Linked DNA regions of Sphingobium yanoikuyae. The protein of the gene in region 2 interacts with the protein of the main gene of each other region in a pairwise test. Links are inferred from orthologs where the notes say so. Each region holds a gene or a part of one and is shown on either strand. Other genes may lie near its edges. The genes, in order: rpe, dnaN, dnaE and dnaQ.

Region 1 (5,094 bases), 930 kb from region 2 along the record:
GCGCATCGCCGCGCTGGAGGAGATTGCGCAGGATATGGGGCAGAGCGGTAGCCCACCGCCCGTGAGCATGTCGGGGCAAGAACGAGCGACGCAGGCATCGGCGCTGTCTCCGGTGGCGCCGCCGGTGGCATCGCCCAAGCCGCGCCGCAGCGCCCTTGACCCGCACGGGCGCGACTGAGTTTTTGCGCGCGGAGCGGAAAGCGCGTAGGGGCCGCTGATGTCCCGTCGTCCTAACGCCCGTTCCGGTGCCCCGCGCGCCGATGATGTTCCCGGCCTGCCCGCACGCCGCGCGGCCCTGAAGCTGCTGGACGCCGTCTTGCGTCGGGGCGATCCGCTGGAAATCGCGCTGCATGGCGCGACCCAGGGGCTGGCCGACCGGGCCGACCGCGCGCTGGTCCATGCCATCGTCGCCGAGACGTTGCGCCATTTGCCCGATCTCGACGCGCTGATCGACGGCGCGACCAAGCAGCCGCTGCCCGATGATGCCAAGGCGCGGATGGTGCTGCGCATCGCGCTGATCCAGGTGCTGGCGCTGGGCACCGCGCCCCATGCGGCGATCGCCACCGCGCTGCCGCTGGTCGATGGCGGGCCGCGCAAGCTGGTCCATGGCGTGTTCGGCACCGTGACCCGCGCCGAGCCGAGCCTGCCCGTGCCGCCCACCCTGCCCGCCGACGTCGCCGAACGCTGGACCGGGCAATGGGGCAAGGCGATGCCGCTGGCCGCCGCCCACGCCTATGCCGTGCGCCCGCCGGTCGACATCAGCCTGCGCGATCCGGCCGAGACCGGCAAATGGGTCGAGGCGCTGGGCGGCACCAGCTTTGCGTCCGGCCATGTCCGCCTGCCCGAGGGGGCGGTCGTGCCCGAATTGCCCGGTTTTGCCGAGGGGGCCTGGTGGGTGCAGGATATCGCTGCCTCCTGCCCGGCCCGGCTGCTGGGCGCGGGCGAAGGCCGGACCGTGCTGGACCTGTGCGCCGCGCCGGGCGGCAAGACGATGCAGTTGGCGGCGGCCGGATGGGCCGTGACCGCGGTCGACCAGTCGAAGAAGCGGCTGGAGCGGCTGAGCGAAAATCTGGCCCGCACCGGCCTGTCGGCCGATGTCGTGCAGGCGGACCTGCGCCAATGGGCACCCGAGGCGCCGGTCGATGCGCTGCTGCTCGACGCGCCCTGCACCGCCACCGGCATCTATCGCCGTCATCCCGACGTTTTGCACCGCATCGGCCCGCGCCAGATCGCGGAACTGGCCGAACTGCAGGGCGAACTGCTGGCCCGCGTCGCTGACTGGGTGAAGCCGGGCGGGACGCTGATCTACGCCACCTGCTCGCTGGAGCAGGCCGAGGGCGAGGCGCAGATGAGCCGCTTCCTGGCGGCGCTTCCCGATTTCCAGGTCCAGCCAGCGCAGGCAGACGAACTGCCCATCGGCATGGCGCCCAGCGCCGACGGCTGGCTGCGCACCCTGCCCGACACGCTGGCGGAGCAGGGCGGCACCGACGGCTTTTTCGTTGCAAGGATCGTGCGCATCGGGAACTAAGGCTTAACCATGAGGGGCTTAAGGTGAGGTCCTTCGCTGGAAAGGCCCGCCTTGCGTCCGACCGAACCCCTGCCCCTGCATCATAGCTGGCCGCTTTACGACCTGCGCGAGCATCTCGCGCCGGTGGTGCTGGACCAGGATATTGCGGGGAATGAGGCGGCGCTGGCCGATCGGGGGCTGGGCCTGTGGCATTGCAATCTGGCCGACAACAGCATCAGCTGGACCCAGGGCGTCTATGACATATTCGGGCTGGAGCCGGGCAGCATCGTGCCCCGGCCGCTGTCGGTGTCGCTCTATGCCCATGACAGCCGCGAGGCGATGGAACGGCTGCGCGCCTATGCCATCCGCCACCAGCGCGGCTTCACCCTGGACGTCGATATTCGCCGCCCGGACGGTAGCGATTGCGCGATGCGGCTGATCGCCGCGCCGGTGCTGCTGGACGGCGAAACGGTGGCGCTGCACGGGGTCAAGCAATGGCTGCCCAAGGATGTCGGCGCGCCGGTCAGACTGGAACCCACGACCTTCTTCATCCCCTGATGCGACTCATCGCCGCACGGCGCAAATCATGCGTTGCCCTCGCCCCAAGGGAGGGCTAATGCGAGCGGTCAAATGACCCATCCCATTCTCATCTCTCCGTCCATCCTGTCCGCCGATTTCGCACGGCTGGGCGAGGAAGTCCGCGCCATCGACGAAGCCGGTTGCGACTGGATCCATATCGACGTGATGGACGGCCATTTCGTGCCCAACATCACCATCGGTCCAGCCGTGGTGAAGGCGCTGCGCCCGCACACGAAAAAGCCGTTCGACGTGCATCTGATGATCTCGCCGGTGGACCAGTATCTCGACGCCTTCGCCCAGGCCGGCGCCGACATCATCACCGTCCATCCCGAGGCCGGCCCGCACATCCACCGCACCGTGCAGCATATCAAGTCGCTGGGCGTACAGGCGGGCGTGGTGCTGAACCCCGGCACCCCGGCCAAGATGCTGGACTATCTGATCGACGATATCGACCTGATCCTGGTGATGAGCGTCAATCCCGGCTTTGGCGGCCAGAGCTTCATCGAGAATCAGCTGCGCAAGATCGAGGCGTGCCGCAAGATGATCGAGAAGAGCGGCCGTGACATCCGCCTGCAGGTCGATGGCGGCATCGACATCAACACCGCGCCCAAGGCGATCGCGGCGGGCGCCGACGTGCTGGTGGCCGGCACCGCGACCTTCCGTGGCGGCCCGGCCGCCTATGCCGACAATATCAGGACGCTGCGGGGCGGGTGACGAACCAGCGGCGCCAGTCCTCCCCTGTCGCGGTCGACGCCGGTCATGAACCGGCCGACGACGGCATCGAACAGGGCAAGCGGCTCATCCGCGTCGCGGATGACAAGGGCCTGTCGCTGGCCGAGCGGATCGCCAATCATTTCTATCGGCTGAGCTGGAAGACGCCGCTGCACAGCCGGCGGCTGAAGGGCAAATATCCGCTCAAACTGCTGGCGGTGCCGGACGATGTCGTGCCCGGCGACCCGCGCGCCGGCCAGGCGATCCGCGCCGGCTATTTCCTGTTCCGGGGCCAGAAGCTGGCGATCGACACGGTCGATTTCGGCAAATTGGCGGTCGGCCCGGCCTTCACCGACTATCTGCACAGCTTCCGCTGGCTGCGCGACCTGTCGACCGCCGCGACGCGCGAGCAGGGCGCGCCGGTGGCCGAGGCGCTGATGCGCAAATGGCTGGCCGCCCATGCCGAAACGCCGAGCGACCCGGCCTGGCGCGCCGACAATGCGGCCTGGCGGCTGCTGTTCTGGACCGCCCATGCGCCGCTGATCCTGTCGTCGAGCGACCTTGTCTATCGGTCGCTGGTGCTCAACTGCATCGCCCGCACCGCGCGCCATCTGGACCAGAGCGCGGACAAGGCCGCGCCGGGCCTGCCGCGTCTGGTCGCCTGGGGCGGGATCGTCGCGGCGTCGATGCTGATGCCCGGCGGCAATCCGCGCAAGCTGTTCGGCGAAGCGGGCCTGAAGCGCGCGATCGACAGCGCCTTCCATGCCGATGGCGGCATCATTTCCCGGTCGCCGCTGGCGCAGCTGGAAGGCGTGATGCTGCTGGCGATGGTGGTCGCGGTCTATGAGGTGCGACGCGAACAGGTGCCCGGCTTCCTGATCGACGGGCTGAGCCGCGCGGTGCCGGCCTTGCTGGGCCTGACCCATGGCGATGGGGGTCTGGGCAACTGGCAGGGCGCTGGCGCGGTCGACCCCGACATGGTCGAGGCGCTGGTGCAGGCCAGCCGGGTGCGGACCCGGCCGCTGCGCCAGGCGCGCGACTGGGGCTATCAGCGGATCAGCGCCGGCAATACGGTGGTGCAGATCGATGCGGCGCCGCCGCCGGTCGCGCGCCTGGCCGCCGCCGGCTGCGCCTCCACCGGCGCGATCGAGATCAGCGACGGGCGGCTGCGGCTGGTCATCAATTGCGGCGGCGCGGCGCTGGAAGGCGCCTATATCCCGCGCGATCTGGCCCAGGCGCTGCGCTCCACCGCGGCGCACAGCACATTGGTGCTGGACGACAGCAATTCGACCGCGCTGATGCCCGACGGCACGCTGGGCAAGGGCGTGACCGAGGTCGAGCTGAACCGGCAGGAGCTGGACAATGGCAGCCGGGTGGAGCTGAGCCATGACGGCTATGTCCGCCGCATGGGCTATGTCCACCGCCGCCTGCTGATGATGAGCGGCGACGGCAAGGAAGTGCGCGGCGAGGATATGCTGACCCCGGCGACGCGCGGCAAGAAGCCGGTCAAGCGGCCGGTGCAGCTGCGCTTTCATCTGGCGCCCGGCGTGGAACCGACCCTGACCGCCGACAGCCAGGGCGCGCTGTTGCGGATCGAGCTGGGCGCGCTGTGGCAGTTCCGGACCGGGGCCGGCGTGCTGAGCGTCGAGGATAGCCTGTGGGTCGATGGCGACGGCCGCCCCCACCCCACAAGGCAGCTGGTGGTGACGAGCGAGGCACTGCCGGGCGGCTCCAGCATCGGCTGGCTGTTCAAGCGGGTCGGCTGACCCGCATCGCACCGGCGCAATGTTGCACCATCGTGACAATGTCCGTTTTTTCCTATGAACAGCCCGGACAAGGGCGCATGCAAGAGGGGCGACCCGAGGCCCGTTTGCTACCAATCAACGACCTCGCTCTCAGGCCCGGCCACTTTCAGCGGCCGGGCCGCTAGAGCCTTTCACCGGACAGGCGACGGCTTGAGATAGGTATCGAACCAGGCGACGGTGCGGGTCAGCGAGTCGAGCTGATTCTCCTTCTTCTGGAAGCCATGGCCCTCGGCCGGGTAGAAGATCGTCTCCACCACATTGCCCTTCGCCTTGAGGATGTCATGCACCTCCTGCGCCTGGCCGCGCGGCACGCGAATGTCGTTCTCGCCCTGGATGGTCAGCAACGGCGCCTTCGCCGCGCGGATATAGGTGAGCGGCGAGGCCGCATCATAGACCTGCGGATCGCTTTCGGGCGTGCCGAGCAGGCTGCGCTGATAGGCCTTCAGCTCCTCATCCTGGTCGCGATACATGGTGCGCCAGTTGATGATGCCG
Region 2 (5,209 bases):
GGCATGTCAATTTCGGCGTCAATATCGGGCCGGCGCAGGATCAGCCACAGCGCGGTCGCGAAATGGGCGCCGTGGGTCCAGTGCGCCTTGGGCAAAGTGCAGGCGCAAAAGCCGCGTCCCAGCATATCGATCTCGTCGTCGGTCATCCTCATTCCCCCAAAAGAAAAGCCCCGCCGATATGGGCGGGGCTTGTCGTCGCGCGGCATGCGCGCAGCCAGTCGTCCCCGGATTATCCGAGTGCGGCTTGCTTCTCTTCGGCCAGGCGCTTGAGTTCCGCCTTGCTCTTCTTCTCGCTCGCCGACTTTAGCTGGCCACAGGCGGCCATGATGTCGCGGCCGCGCGGCGTGCGCACCGGCGCGGAGATGCCGCCCTCGAACACGATCGTGCTGAACGCGCGGATTCGTTCGGGACTCGAACATTCATAGTCGGTGCCCGGCCAGGGGTTGAACGGGATCAGGTTGACCTTGGCCGGCAGCTTGTACTTGCGGATCAGGCGGACCAGTTCATGCGCGTCGGCATCGCTGTCATTCTTGTCCTTGATCATCACATATTCGAACGTGATGCGCCGGGCATTGTTCGCCTTGGGATAATCGGCACAGGCCTGGAGCAGTTCCTCGATGCCATATTTGCGGTTGAGCGGCACCAGCTCGTCGCGCACTTCCTTGGTCACGGCATGGAGCGAGACCGCCAGGTTCACGCCAATCTCTTCCGCCGCGCGCGCCATCATCGGCACGACGCCGCTGGTCGACAGGGTGATGCGCCGCTTCGACAGGGCCAGGCCATCGCCGTCCATCACCAGCTTGAGCGCGTCGCGGACATGATCGAAATTATAGAGCGGTTCGCCCATGCCCATCATCACGATGTTGGTGAGCATGCGGCCGTCCGCCGTATATTGCGAATCCTCGTCCGTCTCGTCGTCATTGGCGCTGGCCATGCTGCCCTTGGGCCATTCGCCCAGCGCATCGCGCGCCAGCATGACCTGGCCGACAATCTCGCCCGGCGTCAGGTTGCGGACCAGTCGCATCGTGCCGGTGTGGCAGAAGCTGCAATTGAGCGTGCAGCCGACCTGGCTCGACACGCACAGGGTGCCGCGGTCCGCATCGGGGATGAAGACCATCTCATAATCCTGGCCATCGTCCGAACGGAGCAGCCATTTGCGGGTGCCGTCGTTCGACACCTGCGCTTCCACCACCTGCGGCCGGCCGACGATGAAGCGTTCCGCCATCCACAGCCGCATCGGCTTGGCCAGGTCGGTCATCTTCTCGAAATCGGTCTCGCCGCGATGATAGAGCCAATGGAACAGCTGCTTGGAACGCAGCTTGGCGGCCTTCTGGTCGAGCCCGGCTTCTTCCAGCACGCCCTTCATCTGGGCGCGGGTCAGGCCCAGCATGTCGACGCGCCCGTCCTCACGGGGCGTCACCGCGCGGGGCACGGGCACAGGGTCGATAAGGCCGGGAATCGGCATGATGGGATTGGCGGCGGAATGCATGGCCGCGCACATAGTCGATTTTGCCGGATTTTTAAAGTGGCGTTGCAATCAGCGTAAACGGGCGCAGCCCAGCGCTGCCGCGTCGATCGCCGTGGCAGCGCCGCGCAGCGCATAGCTGTCGGCAAAGGCGCCGCCCTTGGCCGATGTCGATTGGACGCTCATGCTGCTGGCGGAGCGCATCGCAGCGATGATCGCGGCATCGTCCTGCGGATTGGCGGCCCACGCGTCGGCTTGGCCCGCAACCAGCGCGAAACGGCGGTCGCCGACGCTGAGCGAGACCCGCGCATTGGCGGCGCGGGGCCGGCTGAGGCGGAAATGGATCTGGCCCCGGACATGCTGGCGCGGCCAGGTGCCGACGGCGGCAAAACCCTTGGGCGCATCGCCCGCGCGGCGCGGCACCGGCATGGCGATGGCGTAGCAGCGCGGGCCGTTCTGGCCGGCGCCGGGATCGCGAAACGCGCCCCAGCTTTCGAAAATGCCGAGCGAATCGCGCGCCATGGCCGGACTGGCGAGGATGACGAGCGGGATCAGCAGGGCGGGCAGGCGGCGCATGGTCCGGGCAAAGCGCAAGCCATCGCCATTTGCAAGCCCGGCTTCGTTTCGAAAGCGCGTCGAGGTGCTTGCCGCCGCCGACATAGCGGTTATGAAGGACCATCCATCATTGCCGCCGGGATTCGACCGAATCCTCGCCATCGACGCAAAAAGAACGGACAGAACAGGGACATGAAGGCCACCATCGAACGCGCAACGCTCCTCAAGAGCCTCAGCCACGTCCAGTCGGTGGTCGAGCGGCGCAACACGATTCCGATCCTGTCCAACGTGCTGATCGAGGCATCGGCGGATGGCGCGATCAAGCTGATGGCGACCGATCTCGACCTGCAGGTCGTGGAAAGCGTGTCGGCCCAGGTCGAACAGGCCGGCGCCACCACCATTTCCGCCCACACGCTGTTCGACATCGCCCGCAAGCTGCCCGAAGGCAGCCAGGTGTCGCTGCAGGCGGCCGACGGCAAGATGCTGATCCAGGCCGGACGCGCCCGCTTCAACCTGTCGACCCTGCCGCGCGACGACTTCCCGGTCATTGCCGAGGGCGACCTGCCGACCAGCTTCGAACTGCCGGCCGAAACGCTCAAGCAGATCATCGACAAGACGCGCTTCGCCATCTCGACCGAAGAGACGCGCTATTATCTGAACGGCATCTATTTCCACGTCTCGGACGAAGGATCGCCGGTGCTCAAGGCCGCCGCGACCGACGGCCATCGTCTGGCCCGCGTCACCGTGCCGCGTCCCGACGGCGCCGACGGCATGCCGGGCATCATCATCCCCCGCAAGTGCATCGCCGAACTGCGCAAGCTGCTCGACGAGGTCGAGGGTTCGGTGCAGGTCAGCCTGTCGGCCAGCAAGATCCGCTTTGGCCTGGGCAGCGCGATCCTGACCAGCAAGCTGATCGACGGCACCTTCCCCGATTATAGCCGCGTCATTCCGACCGCGAACGACAAGCTGCTCAAGATCGACCCGCGTAGCTTCGAGGAAGGCGTGGACCGCGTTGCGACCATCGCCACCGAAAAGACCCGCGCGGTCAAGATGAGCCTCGACAAGGACAAGATCACCCTGTCGGTCACCAGCCCGGAAAATGGCACGGCGGCCGAAGAAGTGCCCGGCGCGTTCCAGGGCGAAGGCTTCGATATCGGCTTCAACGCCCGTTATCTGCTCGACATCCTTGGCCAGATCGACACCGACATCGTCGAACTGCACCTGGCCGATGCGGCCGCACCGACGCTGATCCGCGAAAATGATCGCAGCCCGGCGCTCTATGTGCTGATGCCGATGCGCGTCTGACGGGTCTTGCCGGGAGATCGCTGAATATCAGGGAATCTCCCGGACCCGGCGGGTAATCGCTTCTCAAGCTTTGTCGATTAGACGATCGGCATGGCTATTGTCCGCAAAACAGATACTGATGCGCCGGCCAGGACCGCGAGCCTGCTGGTTTCGCTGGGTCTGGCCGAAAGCGGCACGGAAGTCGCCGCCAACTGGCTGTCGCGCAGCTTCACCCATGTCGCCGCCCTGTGGCCACTGATGCTGCTGGCCAAGCTGTGCGTTGCGGCGCTGCTCGGCATGCTTTCCTTCACCCGGCCGGAACATGGCGCCCTGCTGTGCGGCGTAGTGCTGATCGACGGCCTGCTGATGCTGGTGCCGCGCTGGGCGCTGTTCCGCAATCTGCGACCCCATGTCCAGAACTGGCTGATGCTGCCCGCGCTCTTCTGTTCGGGACTGATCTTCAGCCTGTGGCTGGCGCAGGGCAATGGCGTGGCGATGCCGTCCGCAGTGCCGGAAATGGCGATCGCGCTGCTGGCGGTCTGCATCGTCGGCGACCGGCGCCTGCTTGGGCTCAGCTATTTCATGGGGGCGCTGCTGGTGGCCGGCATCGCCCATGCGGGCATGGTGCATCTGGGGCTGCTGGCCAGTTGCCTGGCGGTGATGGCGATCGCCACCCTGCGGCAGGCGGCGGCGGATCGCGAACGCGCGATCGAACAGCATCGGCAGGATCTCAAGGCGCAGCGCTCCGACCGGCTGCTGGAGGAATATGAACAGTCCGGCCGCGGCTGGTTCTGGGAAACCGATCGTCACGGCCACATCACCTATATCTCCGCCACCCTGGCCGAACCGCTGGGCGTGGAAGCGGGCAGCCTGATCGGCCGGTCGCTGACCGACATCATCCAGCAGGGTGACCGGCAACAGGGCGATGGCGAGCGGACGCTCGGCTTCCACCTCTCGGCCCGGACCGGCTTTGCCGACATTGCGGTGCGGGCTGCGATCGCCCGCGAGGAACGCTGGTGGTCGATCTCGGGCGAACCGGTGTTCAACGAATATGGCCAGTTCCACGGTTTCCGCGGATCGGGCACCGACCTGACCGAAATGCGGCGCAGCCAGGCGGAAGTAACGCGCCTGGCCCAATATGATTCGCTGACCGGCCTCGCCAACCGCGTGCAGATGCTGCAGGCGCTGGAACAGGCGGTGCTGGGTTCCCGCGGCAAGCAGGGCGAATGCGCGCTGATGATGCTCGACCTCGACCGGTTCAAGAGCGTCAACGACACGCTCGGCCATCCGGCCGGCGACGCGCTGCTGCGTCAGGTCAGCCAGCGGCTCCAGCGCGTGGTCGGCAATCAGGGGCTGGTCGGGCGCCAGGGCGGCGACGAGTTCAAGGTGCTGGTGCATGGCCGCCATGACCGCAACCGGCTCGGCCTGCTGGCTCAGGCGATCATCAGCGCCCTGTCGCAGCCTTATTCGATCGAGGGCACGGGCGTGGTGATCGGCGTGTCGATCGGCATTTCCTTCTGCCCCGAAGATGGCGTCACCGCCGATGCCCTGATCCGCAATGCCGACCTTGCCCTCTACAAGGCGAAGGGCGACGGACGCGGCGTCTATCGCTTCTATTCGGCCGACATGCATGCCGATGCGGAGGATCGCCGCCAGCTCGAACAGGATCTGCGCCATGCGCTGACGGCGGACGGCCTGCACCTCGTCTATCAGCCGATCGTCAGTTCGACGACCGAGCGCATCACCGGCTATGAGGCGCTGCTGCGCTGGGATCATCCGGTGCGCGGCGCCATCTCGCCCGCCTTGTTCGTCCCCATTGCGGAGGATAGCGGCCTGATCGCGCCGATCGGCGAATGGGTGATGCGCACCGCCTGTCGCGACGCGGCGCAGTGGGACGCGGGCATC
Region 3 (6,283 bases), 3.5 Mb from region 2 along the record:
AGGGCAGCCAGGGGGCCATGCCGACGCTGGGCGACTGAACGACGAAGCATTGATTTTCCATCGCCCGGGCCTGCGCGCCGATCCGCACCCGCCAATAGCCCTGCATCGTGTCGGTGGCCGATGGCGTCAGGATCAGCTTGGCGCCCGCCTCCGCCTGCGCCCGCGCGATCATCGGAAATTCGACGTCATAGCAGATCGAGATGCCGACCGGCCCGATCGGCGTGTGGATGAGGTTGATGCTGTCGCCGCCACTGATGCCCCAGCGCTCGCGCTCGAACCGGGTCATCATGATCTTGTCCTGATGACCGGTGGTGCCGTCGGGACAGAAGAGACGCGCGCGGTTGACGATCCGGCCGTCGCTTTCCCTTACCGGCCGGCTACCCGCCAGGATCATGATGTCGAGCCGCGCCGCAAGCTCGGCATGGACGCGGTCATAGGCCTCGCCAAACTGCATCACCAGGTCGAGCGAGGCGGTCAGGTCGGCCGCCCGCTCGGGATCGATCCCGGCCAGCTCCATCGCCGCATATTCGGGAAAGATCGCCAGGGTCGCGCCCAGCGCGGCGGCTTCCTCCACCCAGCGGGTCAGCTTTTCCTGCCAGGCGGCGAAGCTCTGCACCTGCTCGATCGGATATTGGGCGGCGGCAACGCGGATGTGGGTCAAGGATACCTCGGGATGGAACGGCGACGGGGCAGGCGGCGGCTTTAGCGCCCTTCGACCTGCGCGATCCAGTCCGCCAGATTATAATGGTTGGAAATGCGCGTGATCTGCCCCTCGACGATGTCGAAGAAGGCGCCGACGCGCAGATGATAGGTCTGGCCGGCGGCAGGCGGCAGCCCTTCGTCGGTCACCAGATAGCGGCCGTCCAGCATGAACTCGGCCGCCGCCCGCGTCCCCTCCGCATTGGCCAGCACGATCGGATCGATCACCGTCTCGGCATAGCAAAGGTTCATATGAGACAGGAAATCGGCGAACGCCGCCTTGCCGATGCGGGCCGCGCCCTGGCTCGGCTCGTGCCGCACATCGTCGGCCAGCAGCGCCAGCATCCCCTCGGCATCCTGCCGGTTGAAGGCATCATAATAGGCATGGACCAGGGCCAGGGTCGCTTCGGACACAGATTTCTCCTCGGACTGGGAAAATGGGCGCGGTCAGCCGACCAGCCGCATGGCCGATCGGCGATGGCGGGTGCGATAGCCGTCCGACTTCGCCTCCATCCGCGCCAGATTGTGGACGGTTAGCCCGGCGATGCCACTGATCGCGTCGACCTGATCAGCGCCCAGCGTGAAGTCGTCGCCCAGGAAGACACGGGCCGCCTTGCCATCGCCGATCGGCGCCCGCACGAACACCTCACACCGCCCGCCCCGGCTGCCGGACAGGATCGCCGCCAGCTTGGCGACGGCCTCGACCATCTCGATGTCCAGCACCAGTTCCATCCGCGACACGTTGGCGATCTCGCGGAACGGCTCCATCCGGCGCACGGTGACGCGCGGCGTTTCCTCGCCCGGCAGGCGATCCAGCTCGACATGCAGCAGCGCGCAATCGCCCTCGCGCGCCAGTTCCTCGATCTGCTTGCAGGCATCCTCGTCGAAACAGCTGGCCTGGAACTGGCCGCTCTGGTCGGAGAAGGTGGCGTTGGCATAGCGCGCGCCGCGCCGCGTCTCGCGCCAGCGCACATCTTCGACCATCGCCGCCATGATGCCCATCACCCGCCCTTCGGCATTGGGCATGCCCATCGGCTGCGAACAGATTTCGCCATAGCTTTTCGCGCCGCGCGCATCGGCCAGATGACGGAAACGGTCGACCGGATGGGCCGAGAAATAGAAGCCGAACGCCTCTTTTTCCTGCGCCATCCGGTCCGACACGGTCCAGGCCTGATGCGGCGGGATGCGAACGTCGGCATGGGCGGTCTCGACATCGCCGAACAGGCCGCCCTGCCCGCTTTCGCGCGCCTGCGCCGCGCTTGCCGCGACGCTCAGCAGGGTTTCCGCCGCCGCATGCACCCCGGCCCGGTCGGCATGGATGGTGTCGAACGCACCGGCCGCGGCCAGGCTTTCGAGCTGCCGCCGGTTGAGCAGGCGCGGCTCGATCCGGTCTGCCAGATCGTCCAGATGCTTGAACGGACCATTGGCTTCGCGCTCGGCGACCAGCTGCTCCATCGCCTTCTCGCCCACGCCCTTGAGGCCGCCCAGCGCATAGCGCACGGCAAAGCCCAGACGCGGATCATCGCCCTCGAACGGCACCGCCTCGACGGTGAAGTCGGCCTCGCTCTGGTTGAGGTCGGGCGGCAGGCAGGTCATGCCCATGCGCCGCATATCGTCAACGAAGACGGTGAGCTTTTCGGTCAGATGGATATCGAAGGCCATCGACCCGGCATAGAATTCCGCCGGATAATGGGCCTTGAGCCAGGCGGTCTGATAGGCGAGCAGCGCGTAAGCGGCGGCGTGCGACTTGTTGAAGCCATAGCCGGCGAACTTGTCGATCAAGTCGAACAGCTCGTTCGCCTTGGCCGGCTTGATGTCGCTCTTGGCGCAACCCTCTACGAAGCGCAGGCGCTGGGCGTCCATTTCCGCCTTGATCTTCTTGCCCATGGCGCGGCGCAGAAGGTCGGCGTCGCCAAGCGAGTAGCCGGCCAGGATCTGCGCGGCCTGCATCACCTGTTCCTGATAGACGAAGATGCCATAGGTTTCTTCGAGGATCGGCTTCAGCAGGATGTGCGGATATTCAATCTCTTCCTGGCCGTTCTTGCGGCGCCCGAACATCGGGATATTGTCCATCGGGCCGGGACGATAGAGCGACACCAGTGCGATGATGTCGCCGAAATTGGTCGGACGCACCGCGGCCAGCGTCTTGCGCATGCCTTCGGATTCCAGCTGGAACACGCCGACCGTATCGCCGCGCTGGAGCAGTTCATAGACTTTGGCATCGTCCCAGGCGAGCGTGTCGAGATCGACCGTGACCCCGCGCCCCTTGAGCAGTTGCACCGCCTTTTGCAGCACCGACAGCGTCTTGAGGCCGAGAAAGTCGAACTTCACCAGCCCCGCACCCTCGACGAACTTCATGTCGAACTGGGTCACCGGCATGTCGGATCGCGGATCGCGATAGAGCGGCACCAGCTGGCTCAGCGGCCGGTCGCCGATCACCACGCCGGCCGCGTGGGTGGAGCTGTGGCGCGGGAAGCCCTCCAGCTTCATCGCATAGTCGATCAGGCGTTTGACCTGATTGTCATTGTCATATTCCGCCTTGAACTCGGCGACGCCGTTCAGCGATCGCTCCAGCGTCCAGGGATCGGTCGGATGGTTGGGCACCAGCTTGGCCAGGCGATCGACCTGGCCATAGCTCATCTGCATGACGCGGCCGGTATCCTTCAGCACGGCGCGCGCCTTCAATTTACCGAAGGTGATGATCTGGGCGACATGGTCGCTGCCATATTTCTGCTGCACATAGCGGATCACCTCGCCGCGCCGCGTTTCGCAGAAGTCGATATCGAAGTCGGGCATGGAGACGCGTTCCGGGTTCAGGAAGCGCTCGAACAGCAGGCCCAGTTGCAGCGGATCTAGGTCGGTGATGGTCAGCGCCCAGGCGACCAGCGATCCGGCACCCGAACCACGGCCCGGCCCCACCGGAATATCATGATCCTTGGCCCATTTGATGAAGTCGGCCACGATCAGGAAGTAGCCGGGGAACCCCATCTGGATGATGATGTCCATTTCGAACTTCAGCCGTTCGAAATAGGGCTGACGCGCCTCGTCCGCGATGATCCCCGCCTTCTCCAGCCGGGCCTCCAGCCCCGCGATCGACTGATCGCGCAGCATGATGCCCTCACCCTCGATATCGCCGGCAAGGCTTGGCAGGATCGGCTTGCGCTTGGGCGCCATCACCGCGCAGCGCTGGGCAACGACCAGCGTGTTGGCCAGCGCCTCGGGCAGGTCCTCGAACAGCCGCTTCATCTCCGCCGCCGGCTTCATCCAGGCGTCGGGCGAGCTGGTGCGGCGGTCGGGCGTCTCGACATAGGCGCCATCGGCAATGCACAGCATCACGTCATGCGCCGCGTGAAATTCCGGCTCGGCAAAGCAGGTCGGGTTGGTCGCGACCAGCGGCAGATTGCGGTCATAGGCCAGGTCGAGCAGTTGCGGCTCCGCCTTGCCCTCGACCGGGTCCAGCCGGCGGCAAATCTCGACATAGAGCCGATCGGGGAACAGCGCCTGCAACCGGTCGGCATAGGCCAGCGCAGCGTCGGGCTGATCCTCGGCGAACAGGCGGGCGATCGCCCCCTCCCCGCCGGCGGTCAGCGCGATCACGCCATCGGTCCGCCCCTCCAGCATGTCGAGCGTGACATGCGGCACTTCTTCCAGCGGCCGGTCGAGATGCGCCATCGACACCAGCGCGCAGATATTGTCATAGCCGCCCGCATCCTGCGCATAGAGGGCGATCCAGTCATGCACCGCCGGCGCGTTGGATGGCCGGCCCGGTCGCACGACGCCCAGCATGGCGCCGACGATCGGCTGCACGCCCTCGCCCTTGCAGCCATCGGAAAAGGCCATCGACCCATAAAGGCCGTTGCGGTCGGTGATCGCCGCCGCCGGAAAACCCAGGGCCTTGGCCTGCTTGGCGATCTTCTTGGGGTCGATCGCCCCTTCGAGCATGGTGAAGGACGAAAAGATGCGCAGCGGTACGAAGGCGGAATGAGACATCGCGGCAATCTAACGACGGCAGCGCCCGCGCGCCAGTCCCGCCCGGCGAAAAGCTGTGGACAAAAGCACCACTTGTCGCTTGCCAAGGACCGCGCTTGCTGATCCTATCGCGCCCAAAGAACGGGCCAGAGGATAGGCCAGAGAACAGGGAGCACGGTCATGTCGGACAGCAACCCGGTTTCCACCCCACCCGGCATCGTCGACCGGGCCAAGGCGATCATCCTGCGGCCCAGGGACGAATGGCCGCTGATCGAGGCCGAACCGGCCAGCATCGGCAGCATCTATACCGGCTATGCCATGATCCTGGCGGCGATCCCGCCGCTCGCGACCCTGATCGGCGGACAGCTCTTTGGCCATGGCCTGTTCGGCATCAGCTGGCGCCCGCCGCTGATCGGCGCGGTCGGCATGGCGATCGCCCATTATGTCCTGTCGCTGATCGGCCTGGCCGTGCTGGCGATCATCATCAACTTCCTCGCTCCCAGCTTCGGCGGCCAGCGCGACAAGCTCAAGGCCTTCAAGATTTCCGCCTATTCGGCGACCGCCGGCTGGCTGGCCGGCATCTTCTCGCTGATACCCGGCCTCACCATGCTCGGCCTGCTCGGACTTTACAGCCTCTACCTCCTCTATCTCGGCCTGCCGCGCCTGATGAAGGTGCCAGAGCAGAAGGCGTTGCCCTACACCATCGTCACCATGGTCGCGGGCGCGCTGCTCTTCATCCTCGCCAGCCTGCTCGCCATGCCGTTCAGCGGCCTGTTCGGCGGCCATGCCGGGCCGGACGATATCAGCGCCGACATCATGGTGCCGGGCATCGGCAAGATCGACGTCGACAAGATGGACGCCGCCACTAGGCAGATGGAACAGGCCGCCAAGCGGATGGAGGAAGCAACCAGGAATGGCCGCTCCGCCGCGATCGCGCCCGATGTGCTGCAGGCGCTGCTGCCCGAGAAGATCGGCCGCTTCACCCGCACCGAGATGGAAAGCAGCGGCATGTCCGCCGGCGCCCATGCCTCCGCCCGCTACCGCGCCGGCGACGACGAGATCGAGCTGGAGGTGAACGACATCGCGGTGGCCGGCGCCTTTGCCGGGATCGGCGCGGCGCTCAACGTCCAGTCGAACCGCCAGACCGCCAGCGGCTATGAGCGCACCCAGACGATCGACGGCCGCATCGTCACCGAGGAATGGGACAAGGACAGCCGTCACGGCAAATATGCCACCACGCTGGCCGACCGCTTCATGGTCGAGGCGGAGGGCACCGTCGCCGATATCGGGGAACTCAAAGCCGCAGTGAACGCGCTCGATCTCGACCGGCTGAGCGCGCTCGCCGCAAAATAGGCAATGTCATGAGGTCGCCCGCGTAACGAATTGCCAAGCTATCGGGCCTAGGTTAGGCGCCACCATGCGTTTATCCACGATCACCAACTGGGCCTATGGGGCCACCGTCCTGCTCACCTTGGCGTCGGGCACGACGATGCTGTTCGCGTCCGGCGCGGAACAGCGCGAGCGCGCCGCGGTCGCCCAGCGCGCCAGTTTCGACCAGTTGACCTCCACCCTGGAGGAGGATGTCTATCGCCTGACCGAACAGGCGCGCGGCTAT
Region 4 (4,957 bases), 590 kb from region 2 along the record:
GGGCTCGATATCGGTCGAAAAATTGCTGCCAGCCTTGGAGCCGGAATCCAGCGACTGCGCGACTTCCTGCGGCGCAGCGAAAACGACGGCGGGCTTGGTGCCGGCCGTGGGTGCGCTAGTCAGCGCGGCGGTTTCCGGCAGGGAAACCGTGGACAGGGAGGCCTCGCTGGCGCTCGACATGTCCGACGCCGTAACAGCCGCAGCGGCCGACAGCGTAAATGCCGCGATGATCGCGGCCTTCAGACGAAAACTCATTATTGCTCAAAATCGTGCGGTTATTGGCCAGAAACGTCGATTGTAACCGATATTCTGTGACGTTCGGCCGCCCCCCGTCTGCGTGTTTACCGGCCCGCCCCCCATGGACGAATGCAGGCAACCTGCGCGTTCAGCGTTGGCCGCCATTGCCCGCGCGCGTGCAAGGAGTCAACGATCAGCAGATCGTTTCAGCGGCGAACCGTTCCGCATCCGCGATATCAAGCTCCACCAGCCACAGGTCGGGGTCCGATCTGCGCCGGCGTTCGGCATAGGCGGCGAACGCCTCAGGCCCCTCTTCCGCAGGGGGTCCACAGCGCATCAATGCATGGCCGCCGCGAAAGTTCGATACCCGTTCGAAAATTGCGGATTCCCGCCCCTTGTCCATCACCTGGACCAGGATGACGCCGCTCATTGCATCGCCCTTGGCCAGGATCATGGCAAATCCGCCGGCGGCATTCACCCGCTTCACCAGCGCGCCGACCAGCATCGCGCTGGTCAGCCGCGCGGCCGGACTGTCCTCAGCCATGATATCCCGGCAGCGATGACAGCGGAATCTGCGATCGCATGAAGGTGCCGGTGCCCCGGCCCACCTCTTCCCCGTCCGAATCGAGGATGCTCGCCTCGGCGACATAGACACGGCGCTTGCCGCTGATCCAGCGCCCCTCGGCGCGCAGCTTTCCGGGACCGATCGGCCGGGTGAACAGCAGGTTGAAGGCGGTGGTCAGCAGGAAACGATCGCTGACCAGACTGTTAGCGGCATAGAAGGCCGCATCGTCCAGCATCTTGAAATAGACGGTGCCATGCACCGCGCCGGCGGCATGGAAATGCCGCTCGTCGACCTCGAAATCGATCACCGACCGGCCGGGTTCCGGCACGCGCAGGGTCGACAGGAACAGGTCGTTGATCGGCGCGCTGTTGTAGAGATGCTCCAGCGCGCGAAAATGCGCCGCCTCGCCACTGGCGAGCGCGGCGGCCTCAGGCGGCGTCACGCGCCTCACCACCGGCCAGCAGCGCATGCAGCGCCTCGGCCGACTTGGCACCGCGCAGGCGCGTCACCTGCGCCTCGTCGCGCAGATAGCGGGACACACGCGCCAGCGTCTTGAGATGCTCGGCGCCGCTGTCCTGCGGCGACAGCAGCGCGAACACGATATCGACCGGCGCATCATCGACCGCGTCGAACGGCGCCGGCGGATCGAGCAGCACGACCACGCCGCACATGCGATCGAGGCCCGGCAGCTTGGCATGGGGAATGGCAACGCCGCCACCGAAACCGGTGGAGCCCAGACGCTCGCGCTCCAGCAGCGCATCGGCGGCCGCTTCGGCATCCACGCCATAGGATTGCGCGGCAAGAGCCGCGATCTTCTGGAACAGCATCTTCTTGCCGTTCACAGTCACCTCGGTGGCCAGCGCGTCCGGCGAGACAATATCGTTGAAATGCACCATTTTACTTCCGGGGGCAGCCGAGGCGCGCCCAGCCTGTCGAAAAAAATGCGCGTTGCTCGGAGAAACTAAAGCCCGGCCCCATAGGCCGCCTGCACCCGGAGGTCAACAGGCGGCCCGGCTTGGCAGGGGGTCAGCCGCGCGGCTCGACCCAGCCGATCGTGCCGTCCTGACGGCGATAGACCATATTATAGGCCGACGTTCCGGCATTGAGGAACAGCAGCGCATTGGTGTTGCGCAGGTCCAGCATCATCACCGCGTCGGACACGCTGGCTTCGGGAATGTCGACCCGCGTTTCGGCGACGATCAGGGGCGCATCGGCCACTTCGGCCTCCTCGTCGGCGGCACCGGCGAAGATGGTGTAACCCGCACCGTCGATATCATCGACACTATAGCCATTGGCGCGCTGCGCCTCGGCAGCGGCGGCCTGGATGCTGCGGTCCTTCAGGCGGCGCATATAGCGGCGCAGCTGCTTCTCGATCCGGTCCGATGCCTGGTCGAAGGCGGGATGCGCCTCCTGCGCCTCGCCGGCGCCCTTCAGGATCAGGCCGGTCATCACATGGCAGACGATATCACAATGAAAGGCGCCATGCGGGGCCGGTCGGAAGGTCACCTGGGCGGAAATCGTGCGGGAGAAATATTTCTCGGCTATCGCTTCCAGCCGGTCGCTGACGTGCTGCTTGAGCGCCTCGCCCGTCTCGACCTGATGCCCGGAAACACGGATATCCATATGCCTTCTCCTTATTCTTGCCGGGACGCCGGATCAGCGGCCCGGTTGGCACGTGGCAAACGCCGGCAGGTTCAGGCCGGCGGCGCCTCCTCGAGCCAGAGCGGCTTATCCAGCTTCGCGACGAAAGCGGCATGCCTCTCCAGCTCCTCCGCGCTCGCCGTGAAGACGCGCGCGGGACGAACAGGGCGAACAACGGCGGTTTCCGTCAGTTCCACCCTGACGATCTCTTTCTCTTCCTCCTGTGCAAGACCCAGGCCGATCTGACGGCCGCCGGTCAATTCGACATAGAGCTGCGCCAGCAGTTCGGCGTCGAGCAGCGCGCCATGCTTGACGCGATGGCTGCGGTCGATGCCGTAACGGGTGCAGAGCGCGTCCAGGCTGTGCTTGGCGCCGGGATGCAGGGTGCGAGCGATCGCCACCGTGTCGATCATCCGGTCCATCGACACGGCGTCGCGCGCGCACAGCTTCAATTCGTGATTGAGGAATCCGAAGTCGAAGCGCGCATTATGCGCCACCAGCGGACTGTCCTCCAGGAAATCCATCAGTTCGGCCACGCCCTCGCGGAACAGCGGCTTGTCCGACAGGAACTGGCTCGACAGGCCATGCACCGCCTCGGCGGCGGAGGGCATGTCGCGCTGTGGATTATAATAGGCGTGGAAGGTGCGGCCGGTCGGCACGCGATTGATAAGCTCTATGCACCCGATTTCGACCAGCCGATCGCCGGATGCCGGATCAAATCCCGTCGTTTCGGTGTCGAAAATGATCTCGCGCATCGCCCTTTTGAACCGACTCTCTATGACTCTACTTATCTGCCTGTCCGGGCGCCAAGGCAAGCGACCAGACGCCTGACCTGTGCCCGGGTTGCGGCAAATGTCGTACCCGTGTTGATGATATAGTCTGCCCTTAGCCGCTTTTCAGCATCAGGCAGCTGCAAGTGCAGGATTCTACGAAATTTTGCCACCGTCATGCCTGGCCGGGCCAGCACCCGCCGCCGCTGTTTCCAGGCGGGCGCACTGACGACGATGATCCCCGCCATGCGCCGGTAGCCACCTGTCTCGAACAGCAAGGGCACGTCCAGGATCACGAATTGGCGCGATCGATGGCGTTTGAGGAATCGCCGCCGCGACTCGCCCACGGCGGGATGGACGATCGCCTCCAGTGCCTTGAGTTCCACGGGATGGCCGAACACCGCCGCGCCCAGCTTCGCCCGGTCGACCCCCTGCGGCCCGGTGGTGCCGGGAAAGCGCGCCTCGATCGCCGGGATCAGCCGGCCGCCCGGCCCCTGCAGCCGATGCACCTCGGCATCGGCATCGAACACCGGCACGCCCTCGCGGCGAAACATCGCCGCAACCGCCGACTTGCCCATGCCGATCGAGCCGGTGAGGCCGTAAATCTTCACCCCGTCCCCGTTCAGTCCGCCGCCAGCAGCAGCGCGCGCAGTTCCGCGTCCAGCTCGCGCGGTGCCTCCGCATCGAAGAAGATGTCGAATGCCAGCGCCGCCTGGCCGATCAGCATTTCCAGCCCGTCCAGTGTCTTGAGGCCCCGGTCGCGCGCCGCCTTCAGCAAGCCCGTCTCCAGCGGCGCATAGACGATGTCATAGACGGTCGCGCTGCCCGGCAGCGGCGACAGGTCCAGATCCAGCGCCGGCTGGCCGACCATGCCCAGCGACGTGCTGTTGACCAGCAGGTCGGCGGCCGGCAGCGCATCGGTCATGCCGATCACTTGGCCCTTCACCCCGGCCCGGTCGAGCAGCGCCTGTCCCTTGGCCGGGTCGCGCGCCATGATCGTGATGTCGGGCACGCCCAGGCTGGTGAGCGCGAACAGGATCGCCCGCGCCGCGCCGCCCGCGCCGATCAGCACCGCATGGCGGCCCTTCCACTTGTCGCGCAGCAGCGGCTGCAGGAAGCCGCCGGCATCGGTGTTGGTGCCGATCAGCGGGCCTGCGGTCTCGCTGGCGATGGTGTTCATCGCACCGATCCGGTCGCGCACCCCGCCCGGATCGTCGGTATAGTCCATCACCGCGATCTTGTGGGGAATGGTGACATTGCAGCCCAGCCAGTCGGGATCGGCCCGGCGCTGCAGGAAATAGGCGGACAGCCCCTCGGGCGTCACATGGGTCTTCTTATATTCCGCCTCGATATCCAGCGCCTGCAGCCAGAAATTGTGGATAAGGGGCGATTTGCTGTGGTCGATCGGATCGCCGATCACCTCGGCATAGGGGAGCTTGTCGGTCATGACGCCAGAACGCCCCTTATGCGCAGGAAGTCAAGCAGCGGCAGCAGCGGCAGGCCCTGGATGCCGAACTGGCTGCCTTCCACCCTGGCGAACAGTTGCGCGCCCGGCCCCTCGATCCGATAGCAGCCGACACACCATTGGCATTCGTCCCAGTCGTCCTCCAGATAGGAGTCGATGAATCCGTCGGACAGGGTCCGCACCGTCATCCGCACCCGCTCGACATGGCGCCAGATCGGTTCATTGTTGAGCACGATCACCGCCGCACTGTGGAGATGATGGACCCGCCCCGACAGCAGG

Evidence for each region.
Region 1: the proteins of dnaN (region 2) and rpe interact in binary tests that used the Escherichia coli proteins (3 or more experiments, as listed by UniProt). The link is inferred for Sphingobium yanoikuyae from one-to-one orthologs.
Region 3: the proteins of dnaN (region 2) and dnaE interact in binary tests that used the Escherichia coli proteins (3 or more experiments, as listed by UniProt). The link is inferred for Sphingobium yanoikuyae from one-to-one orthologs.
Region 4: the proteins of dnaN (region 2) and dnaQ interact in binary tests that used the Escherichia coli proteins (3 or more experiments, as listed by UniProt). The link is inferred for Sphingobium yanoikuyae from one-to-one orthologs.

Annotation. Positions count from the first base shown.
Region 1 is NZ_CP139979.1:3,908,822-3,913,915, forward strand. What follows is about bases 1,105-3,968. They hold rpe (ribulose-phosphate 3-epimerase), read left to right. Parts: upstream 1,105-2,137; coding sequence 2,138-2,800; downstream 2,801-3,968. Other genes in these bases: U0025_RS18070 (RsmB/NOP family class I SAM-dependent RNA methyltransferase), read left to right, coding at 1,105-1,528; U0025_RS18075 (hypothetical protein), read left to right, coding at 1,580-2,065; U0025_RS18085 (heparinase II/III family protein), read left to right, coding at 2,797-3,968. Outside these bases: zinc metalloprotease HtpX, read left to right, coding at 1-178; more of U0025_RS18070, read left to right, coding at 218-1,104; more of U0025_RS18085, read left to right, coding at 3,969-4,563; U0025_RS18090 (S9 family peptidase), read right to left, coding at 4,734-5,094. UniProt on the Escherichia coli protein: Catalyzes the reversible epimerization of D-ribulose 5-phosphate to D-xylulose 5-phosphate.
Region 2 is NZ_CP139979.1:4,837,936-4,843,144, forward strand. What follows is about bases 1,290-4,268. They hold dnaN (DNA polymerase III subunit beta), read left to right. Parts: upstream 1,290-2,212; coding sequence 2,213-3,325; downstream 3,326-4,268. Other genes in these bases: rlmN (23S rRNA (adenine(2503)-C(2))-methyltransferase RlmN), read right to left, coding at 1,290-1,489; U0025_RS22540 (hypothetical protein), read right to left, coding at 1,538-2,041; U0025_RS22550 (EAL domain-containing protein), read left to right, coding at 3,416-4,268. Outside these bases: U0025_RS22530 (hypothetical protein), read right to left, coding at 1-146; more of rlmN, read right to left, coding at 230-1,289; more of U0025_RS22550, read left to right, coding at 4,269-5,209. UniProt on the Escherichia coli protein: Confers DNA tethering and processivity to DNA polymerases and other proteins. Acts as a clamp, forming a ring around DNA (a reaction catalyzed by the clamp-loading complex) which diffuses in an ATP-independent manner freely and bidirectionally along dsDNA.
Region 3 is NZ_CP139979.1:1,301,971-1,308,253, reverse strand. Bases 947-4,999 are described here. They hold dnaE (DNA polymerase III subunit alpha), read right to left. Parts: upstream 4,690-4,999; coding sequence 1,147-4,689; downstream 947-1,146. Other genes in these bases: U0025_RS06015 (Yip1 family protein), read left to right, coding at 4,849-4,999; U0025_RS06025 (ketosteroid isomerase-related protein), read right to left, coding at 947-1,113. In the rest of the region: U0025_RS06030 (carbon-nitrogen hydrolase family protein), read right to left, coding at 1-661; more of U0025_RS06025, read right to left, coding at 703-946; more of U0025_RS06015, read left to right, coding at 5,000-6,021; U0025_RS06010 (diguanylate cyclase), read left to right, coding at 6,086-6,283. UniProt on the Escherichia coli protein: DNA polymerase III is a complex, multichain enzyme responsible for most of the replicative synthesis in bacteria. This DNA polymerase also exhibits 3' to 5' exonuclease activity. The alpha chain is the DNA polymerase catalytic subunit.
Region 4 is NZ_CP139979.1:4,244,518-4,249,474, forward strand. Bases 1,348-4,074 are described here. They hold dnaQ (DNA polymerase III subunit epsilon), read right to left. Parts: upstream 3,199-4,074; coding sequence 2,497-3,198; downstream 1,348-2,496. Other genes in these bases: U0025_RS19625 (PTS sugar transporter subunit IIA), read right to left, coding at 1,348-1,698; hpf (ribosome hibernation-promoting factor, HPF/YfiA family), read right to left, coding at 1,829-2,425; coaE (dephospho-CoA kinase), read right to left, coding at 3,231-3,824; aroE (shikimate dehydrogenase), read right to left, coding at 3,836-4,074. Outside these bases: U0025_RS19610 (cell wall hydrolase), read right to left, coding at 1-255; U0025_RS19615 (DUF1491 family protein), read right to left, coding at 431-781; U0025_RS19620 (PaaI family thioesterase), read right to left, coding at 774-1,271; more of U0025_RS19625, read right to left, coding at 1,231-1,347; more of aroE, read right to left, coding at 4,075-4,660; U0025_RS19650 (Maf family protein), read right to left, coding at 4,657-4,957. UniProt on the Escherichia coli protein: DNA polymerase III is a complex, multichain enzyme responsible for most of the replicative synthesis in bacteria. The epsilon subunit contain the editing function and is a proofreading 3'-5' exonuclease.